2 regions of the Mesorhizobium sp. M0037 genome follow, and region 2 is predicted to be linked to the other one. Evidence: predicted binding sites of a transcription regulator. Region 2 holds the regulator's gene; the other holds the start of a gene.

Region 1 (7,428 bases), 120 kb from region 2:
GCGGCCGCCCTTCACGTTGAAGGAGAAGCGGCCCGGCTGATAGCCGCGGGCCTTGGCCTCGGGCAACCCGGCAAACCAGTCGCGGATCGGTGTGAAGGCGCCGGTGTAGGTGGCCGGGTTCGAACGCGGTGTGCGGCCGATCGGCGACTGGTCGATGTCGATGACCTTGTCGAGGAATTCGAGGCCCTCGATGCGGTCGTGATCGGCCGGATGCTCGCGCGAGCCCATGATGCGGCGCGACGCCGCCTTGAACAGCGTCTCGATCAGGAAGGTCGATTTGCCGCCGCCAGACACGCCGGTGACGGCGGTGAAGGTGCCGAGCGGGATTTCGGCAGTGACGTTCTTGAGATTGTTGCCGCGCGCGCCGACGATCTTCAGCCGGCGGTTTTTCTTGGCCTCGCGCCTGACACCGGGCGTGGCGACTTCGAGCGCGCCCGACAGATATTTACCGGTGATCGAGTTGGGATTGGCCATCACCTGCTGCGGCGTGCCCTGGGCGATGATCTCGCCGCCATGAATGCCGGCGGCCGGACCCATGTCGACGACATAATCGGCATGCAGGATGGCGTCCTCGTCATGCTCGACGACGATCACCGTGTTGCCGATGTCGCGCAGATGCTTGAGCGTGTCGAGCAGGCGGGCATTATCGCGCTGGTGCAGGCCGATCGACGGCTCATCCAGCACATAGAGCACGCCAGTGAGGCCGGAGCCGATCTGCGACGCCAGACGAATGCGCTGGCTCTCGCCGCCCGACAGCGTGCCGGAATTGCGCGACAGCGTCAGATAGTCGAGGCCGACATCGTTGAGGAAGCGCAGGCGGTCACGGATTTCCTTGAGAACGCGCACCGCGATCTCGTTCTGCTGGTCGTTGAGATGTGGCGGCAGTTCGGTGAACCACTGGTCGGCCTTGCGGATCGACAGCTCTGTGACTTCGCCGATATGCTTGCCGGCGATCTTCACCGCCAGCGCTTCCGGCTTCAGCCGGTATCCCTTGCAGACCGGGCAGGGCGTCGCCGACATGAAGCGCTCGATCTCCTCGCGCATCCAGGCGGATTCGGTTTCCTTCCACCGCCGTTCGAGATTGGGAATGACGCCCTCGAACGTCTTGGTGGTCTTGTAGGAGCGCAGGCCGTCATCATATTGGAAGGTGACCTCGCGCTCGCCGGTGCCACGCAGGACGGCATCCTTTGCCTCTTCGGTCAGGTCTTTGAACTTGTCGCCGAGCTTGAAGCCATAGGCTTTGCCCAGCGCTTCCAGCGTCTGGGCGTAATAGGGTGAGGTCGACTTCGCCCACGGGCTGACGGCGCCGTCGCGCAGCGAGACGTTTTCGTCCGGCACGATCAGGCTGGCGTCGATGGCGCGCTGGTTGCCGAGGCCGTCGCAGGTCGGGCAGGCGCCGAACGGGTTGTTGAACGAGAACAGCCTGGGCTCGATCTCCGGAATGGTGAAGCCGGAAACCGGGCAGGCGAATTTTTCCGAGAACAGGATGCGCTCATGCGTCTCGTTCTTCGATTTGTTGACCGAGTCCTCGCCGGTCTGGCTGGCGTCGAGCGGCCGGTCGGCGAACTCGGCCACCGCCAGCCCTTCCGCCAGCTTGAGCGCCGTTTCGATGGAATCGGCAAGCCGTGTCGCCAGGTCGCCGCGCACGACGATGCGGTCGACGACGACATCGATGTCGTGCTTGTACTTCTTGTCCAACGCCGGCACATCGGCGATCTCATAGAAGACGCCGTCGACCTTGACGCGCTGAAAGCCCTTCTTCTGCAGCTCCAGCAGTTCCTTGCGATACTCACCCTTGCGGCCGCGCACGATCGGCGCCAGCAGGAAAAGGCGCGTGCCTTCCTCGACCGCCAGCACCCGGTCGACCATCTGTGAAACCGTCTGGCTCTCGATCGGCAGGCCGGTCGCCGGCGAATAGGGGATGCCGACGCGCGCGAACAGCAAGCGCATGTAGTCGTAGATCTCAGTGACGGTGCCGACCGTCGAACGCGGGTTCTTCGACGTGGTCTTCTGCTCGATCGAGATGGCCGGCGACAGGCCGTCGATCTGGTCGACATCCGGCTTCTGCATCATTTCGAGGAACTGGCGCGCATAAGCCGACAGGCTCTCGACGTAACGGCGCTGGCCCTCGGCATAGATGGTGTCGAAAGCAAGCGACGATTTGCCGGAGCCCGACAGGCCGGTCATGACGATCAGGCTGTCACGCGGCAGGTCGAGATCGACATTCTTTAGGTTGTGTTCGCGTGCCCCGCGAATGGAAAGGTATTTATGGTCGGCCATCGCCGGTCGCCGCCTCAGGTCTGGTGTCAGTGGGATCGGCGGGTTTTCCCGGCCATTCCCTATGTAGGTATTTTTGCCGCCACGTCGAGAGACGCCACACTTCTCGACCAAAGCCGTTTAACCGTCTTTCGCGCGAACGGGCAAGCGGAAAGAACAAAGACCGAACACGCTCCTGACAAAGCTGTGCAGAAACTGACAAGGGTGTTTCAGAAACTGACCCTGACGTAAGCTCCCGACGATCACATTTTCCGTAACCGGCTATTCAAGGTTGACGCCGTCAAATCAGGGGCGCACTCTGCCGGAGTCAACGGAGCCGGCCGTCTTTGATGGCCTCGCCGCCCATAGCGGCCTGCGAGACGCCGCAGGTTTTTGCGATTTGTGCTTCGGATTGACACCAGTCGCAACGGACATAGGAGCGGAGCATGACGCCACCGGATAGTCCCTTGAGGCTCCACCTGCTAGTGGAGCCGCGGCGGGCATAAGTGCCAGGTAGTTTCAAGGCATTGGAGTGTATGCGTCCAAACGAACGCATCGCGTCAGTCCAACAAACCACCAGACAAACCGTGACCTGCCGAATCCCACAAAAATCAGAGACGGCTAGTCGGATCGTCGGCTGAATGCCGCGAAGCATCCGAAATCAAAGTCGGTATAACACTACCGGCAGTTTGGATTTGGAATCCAAAAAAAGCCCCGACCGTTAGCGGAAGCAACGGCGGGGCTGTTCTTTTGTGAGGAAGTCGTCGGCGCAGGCTTTCTCTCCCGTATAGTAATTGGAAAAGGGGCTACCGGCGCGGCGGCTTGATCCCACCCGTGCCGACATCGACAGTGATGCTGCCGGAAATCCTGACATCGGTGTCGCCGATCTTGAACGTGCCGTTCTCGCCGGCAGGCAGCGCGTCGTCCGGCTCCGGCTGCGGCGCGGGCTTGGCGATGCGGTAGTCGCCGGTCACGCCGGGCAGGGCGCCTTTCCGCGACGTGCTGGTGCTGCCCCCGGCAAAGGCCATGCTCGACGTCGCCGCCGTGATGGCAATGGCTATGGTCAGTCTGTTCAGGTGGTAGCGCATGGCAAGACTATAGTGCCGCGCTCAAGGCGAGGCCAGACCAGCGGCGTTGAAATTGAGGGAACACCGGCCTGCATTCAATCCGCCGATCAGGCCGCCGCCTTTTTGCGGGTGTCGAACACATGGTCGACGAGGCCCCACTCCTTGGCCTCCTTGGCGGTCATGAAGAAATCGCGGTCGAGCGTGCGTTCGACCTCTTCATAGGTGCGGCCGCAATGCTGCGCATACAGTTCCGTCATGTGCCGTTTGGTGCGCAAAATGCCTTCGGCATGGCGCTGGATGTCGGAGGCCTGGCCCTGGAAGCCGCCCAGAGGCTGGTGCAGCACGATGCTGGCGTTGGGGAGCGCGATGCGCCGGCCCGGCGTTCCCGCCATCAGCAGGAACGAGGCCATCGAGGCGGCAAAGCCCATGCACACCGTCGATACCGGGCAACTGACAAATTGCATCGTGTCGTAGATGGCGAAGCCGCTGGTCACCACGCCGCCCGGCGAGTTGATGTAAAGCGAGATCTCCTTGTCGGGGTTTTCGGATTCCAGCGACAGGAGCTGGGCGCAGACCAGCGCCGACATGCCGTCATTGATCTCGCCATTGACGAAGATGATGCGCTCGCGCAGCAGCCGCGAGAAAATGTCGAAGGCGCGTTCGCCGCGGCTCGATTGCTCGATCACCATCGGCACCAGATTGGCAAAGCCGCTCATCTCATTGTCTCCGTTTTGATTTTTCCGGTTCAGGCAGCGCACAGCAACAGGCGTGGCGCGTTGGCGGCGACAGGCGGTTTGGGCTTGTATGCGCGCAGCGAGAGCCGGCAGCCGGCGCCGGCCATCGCAACCGCAGGCGTCAGGACAAACCCGTCATGGACGATGCGCAGATGCGTGCCGCCGGAAACGGTGCGGGCGAGTGTGAAGGTGACGATGCTCTCCAGCTCCTCGCGGTCGGCGTCGCCGGAACGCTCGCGCCAGGAATAGCGCAGCAGGCGCCCCGGTTCGGCATCGAGCACTTCGCACTGGATCGGCTTCTCAGGCGCGGCAAAGGCAAAGCGGCTGCCGGTTTCCGGATTGATGTCGTTCGGCATCATCCATTCCGCCAAGAGGTCCGGCACGGTCAGTGCCCGCCACACTTTTTCCGGTGCGTCCGGCAGATCGCATTCGAAGGCGAGGGCATCTTTGGCGGTCTGCGTCTGCTTTTCGTCGGTCATTGGTCCATGTCCTTCAAAACGGCCTTCAGTCTTTCGATGCGCTCCGGCCAGAATGCGCGGTAGCGTTCGATCCAGCCGAGCAGCGGCTCGAGCCCTTGCGGATCGGCGCGATAGTAGGCGTTGCGGCCGGCGCGTCTTTCGCTGACCAGGCCTGCGCCGCGCAGCACGGCAAGGTGCTGCGACACCGCCGGCTGCGACACGCTCATGCCAGTGCGCAACTCCGACACGCTCATCTCGCCGGAAGTCAGCCGCTCGTAGACGGCGCGTCGCGTCGGGTCGGCCAGGGCGCGAAAAGTCTCTGCTTCGATCATGGCAAAAGCATAAGTCGATACTTATCGATTTGGCAAGGGGTGTTTTGAATGCCCGGTATTGATTGGATCCTGCCGGGCCTCTAATCCACGGGGAACAAGATGGGCCGATCATCGCGAGGCAGGAGTAGTATTTATGAATTCCAACGTCGATCTTTCGTCCGCCGAGAACCTCAACGAGGCTCTGAGGCTCTATCGCCGCCTCGTCCTCGGTATAGGCGCCATCGCCGTCATCGGTTTCGTGGCCGTGATCTTGTTGGCCAAGCTGGGTACGGCGCTATCGCCGCCATACGGGATTTACATCTTCGGCGAAGGATTGGGGACCTGGGGCCTGATCGCGGTGGTAGCGGCGCTCGTCGCTCAGGTCTGGTGGCACGGCCGCGCGATCGGGAAATTGCTGAATGACCCGGCTCTGAAATCTGAACCTGCAGTCGGGCTGATGTCGGCACCAACCGTGATCGCACAGCGCGCCCATACCATGGGCATGGAGTGGAGCGGCTTTTTCGGTCCGTTGCGACCAGCTAAAAAACGGCGCTGACGACACCGCTTCTCGCCGCTGCGTGTCAGCTAAATCCACGCGCCCGCGTCGGCGATTGCTGCCATTCCTTGACAATCCGTGGTTAACAGTATAGGAACGAAAAGGGAACAAAAGCCTTGTGGGAAAAGCCAGCCGGGGCAAGCCAGGATTGTCCGCGGCCTGTAAGGTGAACGACTTGAAATTTGTTTCGGATGAGCGCGGAGAAGTGTCATGGCGGGTAGCGTCAACAAGGTCATTCTGGTCGGTAACCTCGGCGCGGACCCTGAAATCCGCCGCCTGAATTCTGGTGACCCGGTCGTCAACATCCGCATCGCCACGTCGGAAAGCTGGCGCGACAAGAACTCCGGCGAGCGCAAGGAAAAGACCGAATGGCACAACGTGGTCATTTTCAATGACCAGATCGCCAAGGTCGCCGAGCAGTACCTGAAGAAGGGCATGAAGGTTTACGTCGAAGGCCAGCTGCAGACACGCAAATGGCAGGACCAGACCGGCGCCGACAAGTACACGACCGAAGTCGTGTTGCAGAAATTCCGCGGCGAGCTGCAGATGCTCGATTCTCGCGGCGAGGGCGGCGGTCAGGTCGGCAACTATGCCGGCGGCGGCGGCGCGAGCCGTGGCTCGGATTTCGGCCAGTCTGGCCCCAATGAGAGCTTCAACCGCGGCGGCAACAGCGGTGGCGGCGGTTCCAAGGGGGGCGGTGGCGGCGGCTCGTCGCGCGAACTGGACGACGAAATCCCGTTCTGAGCTGACGGTAGTCAGCGATATCTGAGGAGAGGGCGCGATGTCGCTCGGATCGCTTCTATCGGCGCGCCCTCCCATTCCATGGCACGCCTTCGCGGCCCTTGCCGCGCTGGCCATTGGCGCTACGCAACTGGCGCTGCCGAAAGGCACGACGCGTCATCGTGTCGTCGGCTATACTTGGGCGGCGCTGATGCTGGTCGTCGCCATCTCCAGTTTCTGGATCCAGCAGATACGCCTCGTCGGTCCGTTCAGCCCGATCCATCTCTTGTCGATTTTAGTGTTGATCGCCGTGCCGCTGGCGGTCTGGCACGCGCATATGCATCGGGTCGCCAAACATCGCAGGGTCATGATATCGCTGTATGTTTTCGCCCTGATCGGCGCCGGCGTGTTCACGCTGCTGCCGGGGCGGATCATGCACACGGTCGTCTTCGGCCAGTGACGCTTTCTGAAAGGAAGATTGCCGTGAAAGCCCGGATCAAATGGGTCGAGGAGCGCACCTTCGTCGGCGGGTCCGGCAGCGGCCACAAGGTTGTGCTGGGAACCGCCTCCGGGCCGGAAGGCAAGACGCCGGGTCCGAGCCCGATGGAACTGGTGCTGATTGGCACCGGCGGCTGCTCGGCCTATGATGTCGTTCACATCCTCGAAAAAGGCCGCGAGGCGATCGAGGACTGTGTTGTCGAACTCGACGCCGACCGGGCCGAAACCGACCCGAAAGTCTTCACCCGCATCCACATGCATTTCATCGTCACGGGCCACGCGCTGTCGCACGACAAGGTCCAGCGCGCCATCAACCTGTCGATCGAGAAATACTGCTCGGCCTCGGCCATGCTGGCCAAGACGGCTGTCATCACCCACGATTTCGAGGTCGTCGATACGGCGGTGGAGTAGGGAGTAGGGAGCAGGGAGCAGGGAGCAGGGAGTAGGGCTGCCGTTTACCCCGCCATCAGCGCCTTGATGCCATCCGCGACGAACTGAACCGCAAGCGCGGCCAGGATGACGCCGAGCAGGCGGGTCAGGATCGAGCGGCCGGTCTGGCCGAGGATGCGGTCGATGCGCTCCGCCAGCACGAACACCAGATAGGTGATGGCAAGGCAGACGAAAATGATGGCGACCAGCGCCGCTTGTGCTGCAAAACCCTGAAACGAGCCCGACAGTAGCACGGTCGCCGAAATCGCACCGGGGCCGGCGATCAGCGGGATCGCCAGCGGGAAGGCCGCGATATTGTGGATCATGTCCTTGGTGATGGCGACGTCGCCGATCTTCTCCTTGCGGTCTTGGCGGCGCTCAAACACCATTTCGAACGCG
Region 2 (7,428 bases):
CTGGCCGGCTGGCGGTGCGCGGCCCGACCGGCTGCCGCTACATGGCCGATGCCAGGCAAAAGGACTATGTCCGCGACGGCTGGAATCTCACCGGCGATACGTTCACGCAGGACGAGGATGGCTTCTTCCACTTCGCCGCGCGTTCCGACGACATGATCGTCAGCGCCGGCTACAACATCGCCGGCCCCGAGGTCGAAGCGGCGCTGCTCTCGCATCCCGACGTCGCCGAATGCGCGGTGACCGGCGCCGAGGACGGTGAACGCGGCCAGATCGTCGAGGCGCATATCGTGCTTGTGCAAGGTGTTTCGCCGGACGCATTGACCGTCAAACGCCTGCAGGACCACGTCAAAGCAACGATCGCGCCCTACAAATATCCGCGTTCGGTGAAGTTCATCGACGCCTTGCCCAAAACCCAGACCGGCAAGATCCAGCGCTTCCGGTTGCGCGCGGAGAAGATCAATTGATTAAGCCGCACGATCCGGCGTCCGATGGCGCGCAGATGTCGTTCAAGGAGCGGATGTCCTACAGCGACTATCTGCAGCTGGACAAGGTGCTCGATACGCAGGCGCCGCTGTCTTCTGCCCATGACGAGATGCTGTTCATCATCCAGCATCAGACATCCGAATTGTGGATGAAACTGGCCCTCCACGAGATCGGCGCCGCGATCCTCTCGATCCGCGCCGACCGCCTCGAACCGAGCTTCAAGATGCTGTCGCGTGTCGCGCGCATCTTCGAGCAGCTCAACAATGCCTGGGACGTGCTGCGCACGATGACGCCCAGCGAATACACCGAGTTTCGCGACGCGCTCGGCCAATCCTCGGGCTTCCAGTCCTGGCAGTACCGCGCCATCGAGTTCATGGCCGGCAACCGCAACCTAGCCATGCTCGGGCCGCACAAGCACCGGCGCGACCTTACGGACAGGCTGGAAGCGATCCTGGCCACGCCGTCGCTCTACGACGAGGCGCTTCTGCTTTTGGCGCGCAATGGCTTCGACATCGGCGCCGATGCCGGGCGCACGGACTGGCGCGAGACGCGCGGTGAGAACGAAGACGTGCTGGCTGCCTGGCAAACCGTCTACCGCGACCCGCAGCGCTACTGGATGCTCTACGAACTGGCCGAGAAGCTGGTCGACTTCGAGGATTACTTCCGCCGCTGGCGCTTCAACCACGTCACAACGGTCGAGCGCATCATCGGCTTGAAGCGCGGCACCGGCGGCACCTCAGGCGCCTCCTATCTGAAGAAGATGCTGGAGGTCGTGCTGTTTCCGGAGCTCTGGACGGTCCGCACCCGGCTCTAGAGCATTTCACCGTTTAACGGAAACGGCGAAATGCTCTAGCTCTTTGATTGACGCAATTTCGGACGGAAAACCGCTTCACACTTTTCCTGAAATTGCTCTGGTTTCTCACGTAACCGCGGTCTTCACCGCGAAGCGGGCGTCCTGCCAGGCGCCGGTGCGCAGAATATCCTCCAGGACTTCGACCGCCTGCCAGACATCGCCATATCCGACATAGAGCGGCGTGAAGCCGAAACGGATGGTCGACGGCGCCCGGAAATCGCCGATCACGCCGCGCTCGATCAGCGCGCGCATCACCTGATAGCCATGCGGATGGAGGAACGACACCTGGCTGCCGCGCTGGCTGCCGTCGCGAGGACTTTCCAGTTCAAGCCGGTAGGCGCCGCATCTGGCTTCGACGAGCTGGATAAACAGGTCGGTCAGCGCGATGCTTTTTCTGCGCACCGCCGCCATATCGACGTCGTTCCAGATATCGAGCGCGCCCTTGAGCGCCCGCATCGACAGCACCGGCTGCGTTCCGCACAGGAAGCGGCGAATGCCGCTGCCGACGGCAAAGCCCTGCTCGAAGGCAAAGGGCCGCGCATGGCCCCACCAGCCGCTGAGCGGCTGGTGGGCATCGTCATGGTGGCGCTCGGCCGCGTAGATGAAGGCTGGCGAGCCCGGGCCGCCATTGAGGTATTTGTAGGTGCAGCCGACGGCGAAATCGGCATTGGCACGGTCAAGTTCGACCGGCAAGGCGCCGGCCGTGTGGCAGAGATCCCAGATGATCAGCGCGCCGGCGTCATGTGCCTTGCGCGTCAGCGCCGCCATGTCGCGCAACTGGCCGGATTTGTAGTTGACGTGGTTGACCAGGATGACGGCAACGCTGTCGTCGATCAGCTCCTCGATTGCGGCCGCGTCGACGCCCTCCAGCCGCAGCCGCGTTCCCGGCCGGGTCGAGGCGACGCCTTCGGCCATGTAGAGGTCGGTCGGGAAACTGTCGCCCTCGGCAACGATGACCGACCGATCCGGCCGCATGCCGAGCGCTGCGTGCAGCAGCTTGTAGATGTTGATCGAGGTTGTGTCGCAGACCACCGTCTGCCCATCAGCCGCGCCGATCAGTCGCCCGAGCTGATCTCCGAGTTCCACCGGCATGTTGAACCAGCCGGCGGTGTTCCAGGCGCGAATGAGGTCGTGCGCCCATTCCTGCGTGGCGGCCTGCTGCAGTTCGCTGAAGACGACCGCTGACGCGGCGCCCAGGGAATTGCCGTCGAGATAAATCACGCCTTGCGGCAAGACAAAGCGTTCACGCATGGAGCGCAGCGGATCGGCGGCATCCATTGCTTCGATTGTAGCGAGATCGGGTGTCGTGCTCATGATCCGGCGCCCCTCCATGGACAAACGCGCGCGGCGGAGCCTGCCGCCCAAACATGCCGGCGATCTTGAGTGGTCGCCCTTGAACTGTCAAACATTATATATAATTCACCCACTGAAAGGCTTTGATATATAATGATCCGCCCGAGCGTTTATGTCTGATGGATCACGATGCTGGATGACGAGCAGACCTCGAAGACGGAAGTGGCCTATCGCCTGCTCAGGCGCGATATTCTTGCGACCCGGCTGGCGCCTGCCGCGCCGTTGAAGCTGAGCACGCTGCGCAACACCTACGGCATCGGCTGGACGCCGTTGCGCGAGGCGCTGTCGCGGCTGGAGGCGGAACGGCTTGTGACCGCCATCAGCAACCGCGGGTTTGCGGTCGCTCCCGTCTCTCGGGCGGAGCTCGAGGATTTGGCGCGTGCGCGGCTGGTGGTCGAACTGCCCCTGCTGGTGGAATCGATCGAGAAGGGCGACCGTGAGTGGGAAGACGCGGTCGTTGCCGCCCACTATCGTCTCTCACGGTGCGGGTCTGTTCTCGACGATCCATCGGATGATGCGGTCGACGCGTGGTACGAAAAACACGATGCCTTCCATGCGGCGCTGCTCAGTGCCGCGACATCCAGCTGGCTGCTGCGCTTCAATGCAACGATTTCCGACCAATTGCATCGCCATCACCGCTTTCTGGGTCTGGCCCCGACGCTGCGCGCCGCCGCCGGCCGCACGGACGGACACCGGAAGGCCGTGGCGGCCCTGCGCGACGCCGTGGCGATCGAACACCATACCGCCCTGATGGAAGCGGCCCTCGATCGCGACGTCGAACGTGCGAAAACTCTGATGACCGCTCACATCGGCTACACGCTGCGGGTCTATGCCCAGAGAGAACCCCGCGCGGATGCTGCGCAGCCCCGTCCGAAAAGGAAGCGGCGATCGTAGCCGACGACGCAGGGCACTTTGTCTTCGTTTCACCCCGTTGCTGGCAACTGGGCGCAGGCGGCGCTCGCAGCGCCGAACGTTACGCTGAACAAAACGTCAACACATTCATTAAACTTTAAAAGGTTGCGGAACACAACTGGAACAGATAGTGTTTGTTCTGGGTTTGTTTTTTCTGATTCTGGTTTCAGAACCCTTGGGGGCCGCGATGCTGACGCGCAAACAACATGAGCTTCTGATGTTCATCCATGAACGCCTGAAGGAGAGCGGAATCCCGCCGTCCTTCGACGAGATGAAGGAAGCGCTCGACCTCGCCTCCAAGTCCGGCATCCACCGCCTGATCACGGCGCTTGAGGAGCGCGGTTTCATTCGCCGGCTGCCGAACCGGGCGCGCGCGCTGGAAGTGCTGCGGCTGCCCGACTCGATCGCACCAGGCCTCAATGCGGCGAGGAAGTTTTCGCCGAGCATCATTCAGGGCAGTCTTGGTCAAACCGGCCAAGGGCAAGGCGGCCAAGGACAAGGCGCGTTGGGCCAAGGCGGTCTCGGCCGCCAGATCAAGCCGGGCTCGCCGTCGCGTTCGATGTCGGCCGGCAATGACGATGCCGTTTCCGCGATTTCAATCCCGGTTATGGGACGCATCGCCGCCGGCGTGCCGATCGACGCCATCCAGCATCAGACCCATTCGATCTCGGTGCCGCCCGATATGATCATGGGCGGCGAACACTACGCGCTCGAGGTCAAGGGCGATTCGATGATCGAGGCCGGCATTTTCGATGGCGACACGGTCATCATCCGCAATGCCGACACAGCCAGCCCCGGCGAGATCGTGGTGGCGTTGGTCGACGATGAGGAAGCGACCCTGAAACGCTTCCGCCGCAAGGGCGCCTCGATCGCCCTGGAAGCCGCCAACCCGGCCTACGAGACCCGCATTTTTGGACCGGACAGGGTGAAGGTGCAGGGCAAGCTTGTCGGATTGATCCGGCGCTACTGAGCCGGCTTGGGTTTGTACTTTTCACGCTGGTTGTAAGGCGGCAGGCCGCGCGCTTCGCGGGAGAAGCGGCGTTGCTCGTGCCAGGGGCGATACGGCTTGTCGACGGCGAGCGGATGGTTGGCGCTGCAGCTGCCGATTGCGGATCGAAGAAGACGGCGGCGCTGCCGTCGCGGGCCAGCTGTTTCTTCGTCACGACCAGCACCAGCGGGTCGCGGCACGGATTGTAGGCGGTGGCGTCATCGATGACGATCAGGCTCGCGAAGGCACAGGCCGGCCGCGCCGTCTTGCGGTCTTTCGCAAGCGCTACAATGGCTCCGGAAGGGTGCCGGGCGATACAGAGATCGCCGGTGCAATAGAAGGGCGAGCCGGGCGTCAGATCGAGCGGATCGAGATCGAACCGCGTATCTGTTGCCTCGAAAATCTCAGGTGGGATAATGGTTTCGGCCCGCAGCGCCCGTTTCCAATTGTCCGTGGTGAATTCGTTGGAGCGTTCGCGGTTGAGGGCGAGTTCGCCGCCACCGATCGGCATGGCCACCAGATGCGCATCCTCGGATATGAGCACGTCTGGCGTAAGCACCTGCGGCACCGTCAACAGGCCGGCCAGCGCGAAAGGCACGGCCGCCAACCTGAGCCAGGTGGTGGCCATGGTGGCGATGACGAGGGCGACCGCCACTAACAGCACCGAGCGGATGGAGATCAGCCCGACGGCGTCGACCGGCGAGCGCTCGGAAATCCAGGCCGATATAGCGATCATCGCCGTCAGGCCTTTGCCCATCACATAGAGGAACGGTCCGTCGGCGCCGAACGGCATCGCCAGCGCGCTGAGCACGGCAAACGGCATGACGATCAACGATACAATCGGCATCACGGCCAGATTGGCGATCAGGCTGAGCGGCGACACACGCTGAAAATGCCAGATGGCGAACAGCAAGGTTGCACTGCCGGCGATGATCGAGGTCATGGCGAGGCCGCCCATGGCCAGCGCGAATTTTCGCGACAGGAAGCCGACGAAGGAGCGCTTTGCCGGTGGCGTTCTCACCTTGTCGGCGCGGTAATCGGCCCAGCCGGCATAGGCGCCGACAAGGGCGGCAGTGGCGGCAAACGACATCTGGAAGCTGGGACCGACCACCTCGTGCGGCGACACCAGGATGACGGCCATGGCGGAGATCGCCAGATTGCGCATGGTGAGTGCGGCGCGATCAAACAGCACGGCGACAAGCATGACCGCCAGCATGATGAAACTGCGCTCGGCAGCCACCACGATGCCTGAAATGACGAGATAGGCGGCGATGGAGACGAGTGCTGCCACTGCTGCATATTTCTTCACCGGCCGGCGCGAGGAGAAATCCGGAAACAGCGCAAAGGCGCCGCGCAGCAACGCCATGATGGTGCCGGCAACCAGCGCCATATGCAGGCCGGAGATGGAGATGATGTGGTAGATGCCGGTGCGCCGCATCGCTTCGTTGACCTCGTCCGGGATGCCGGCGCGCACGCCGACAATCAGCGCCGCGGCAATCTCGCCTTCGGCGCCGCCGATCTTGCCCCTGATATGGTCGGCAATGTTTTCGCGCGCGTTCTCGATTGCCGAGGAAAGCCGCGCGGTCAGCGGCGGCGGTCCCTGCGTAGCAATGGTTTTCGGATTGCCGAGAAAGAAGCCGCTGCCGCCGATACCGGTGAAATAGCTGTCGAAGGAGAAATCGTAGCTCTCCGGCCGCACCGGACCGGTCGGCGGCAACAGCCTGGCATAGCCGGTGATCAGGGAGCCGGCGGTCATATCGGCGGGAACGGTCCGCGCCGAGAGCCTGACCCGCTCCGGGGCGTAGCGCAGCTTGGGGTAAGCGGTCGAAACCACGTCAAGCGTCAGCCTGATGCGCCCGCTCTCCATCTGTTCGAGACTGACGACGCGGCCGGTCAGCCGTGTCTGGATCTCGGAGCCGAGCATCTGCGTTCCGGCGCGCCAGGTCTCGACTTTGGCGGCGACGACGCCGAGCGCGCACAGCATCGCGGCCATGCAGAACAGATGCGTCCTCGGCCGAGGTCGCGTGGCGACAGCGCAACATGTCGCCAGCACCACAATGGCGATTGGCTGCGCAAAGCCGGGCTCGCCGGCCAGCGAGAAATAAATGATGACGCCGGCCGCCAGGAAAACCGGCACCAGCAGGAAGGCGACGCCCCGGTCGAGCTCCGTGTTGGCGGCCACGGCAAGGCTGCGGCGGAGCGCGGGCCATGACGGACGGCGAAGCCGTCTGCGCAGACGGGCGATAGATCCGGGCGCTGTGACTTGCGCCGGCAACGCGTGACCGGGCAGCGCAGGAGCGACGCCGGGATGCGGCTCAGGCAGCGCGAGGGGCAGCGGCTCGGCATAGGGACTATCGGCAAACAGCGAGCGTTCGCTGACGCTTGCCTCGGCGCCTTCGCCTTCCTTCGTGCCCCGGCCACGTCCAGCCATCGGGTCTGCCCCTTGCGCCCCAGACCTCCTATGCTACATGAACGCGCAAAGCGCGAAAGTCCGTGCGGTCGCGTCCACCGCGCCGGAATTGACCCGCCAAGGACGCTCAATCCTCAATCATATCTCGGCCCTCCGCCCTCAGGCGAGCAAGCCCATCGTGCATTGCCTTCAATTGTTCGGGTGTATGACCCTGCCATTCAGCGAGCTCCCCCAGGATGAGTAACGGATCACGGGAGCGGTAGGATTTCGTCGGATTACCGGGAAATTTTTTATCGGTCAGGTTAGGGTCATCCATAAAAAACCCCGTCGGCTTTACGATGTAAATCCTTTGACGACCGTCACCCGTTGCAAGCTCTGCTCCCCAGATGGCGGCTTCCAGTGTCTGGGTGAAATAGATCCATGACAGTG

What was found. The regulator LexA, encoded in region 2, represses DNA repair genes until DNA is damaged. The targets are predictions, from matches to a motif close to TGTTCNNNNTGTGTTCNG.
Region 1: a site for LexA is predicted at 5,475-5,492, ahead of ssb (single-stranded DNA-binding protein). Genes of this name have one in related genera too.

The regions. Positions count from the first base shown of each region.
Region 1 covers NZ_JAMYVB010000001.1:638,024-645,451, forward strand. The annotation lists gene uvrA (excinuclease ABC subunit UvrA) at 1-2,280, opposite strand, end outside; gene NKJ78_RS03285 (hypothetical protein) at 3,063-3,284, opposite strand; gene NKJ78_RS03290 (ATP-dependent Clp protease proteolytic subunit) at 3,431-4,039, opposite strand; gene NKJ78_RS03295 (SRPBCC family protein) at 4,069-4,536, opposite strand; gene NKJ78_RS03300 (ArsR/SmtB family transcription factor) at 4,533-4,847, opposite strand; gene NKJ78_RS03305 (hypothetical protein) at 4,981-5,382, shown strand; gene ssb (single-stranded DNA-binding protein) at 5,593-6,126, shown strand; gene NKJ78_RS03315 (DUF2306 domain-containing protein) at 6,164-6,562, shown strand; gene NKJ78_RS03320 (OsmC family protein) at 6,586-7,011, shown strand; gene NKJ78_RS03325 (MarC family protein) at 7,056-7,428, opposite strand, start outside.
Region 2 covers NZ_JAMYVB010000001.1:757,323-764,750, reverse strand. The annotation lists gene NKJ78_RS03995 (AMP-binding protein) at 1-464, shown strand, start outside; gene kynA (tryptophan 2,3-dioxygenase) at 461-1,297, shown strand; gene kynU (kynureninase) at 1,403-2,650, opposite strand; gene NKJ78_RS03980 (GntR family transcriptional regulator) at 2,819-3,583, shown strand; gene lexA (transcriptional repressor LexA) at 3,789-4,571, shown strand; partial or broken gene NKJ78_RS03970 (ComEC/Rec2 family competence protein) at 4,565-7,020, opposite strand; gene arr (NAD(+)--rifampin ADP-ribosyltransferase) at 7,127-7,428, opposite strand, start outside.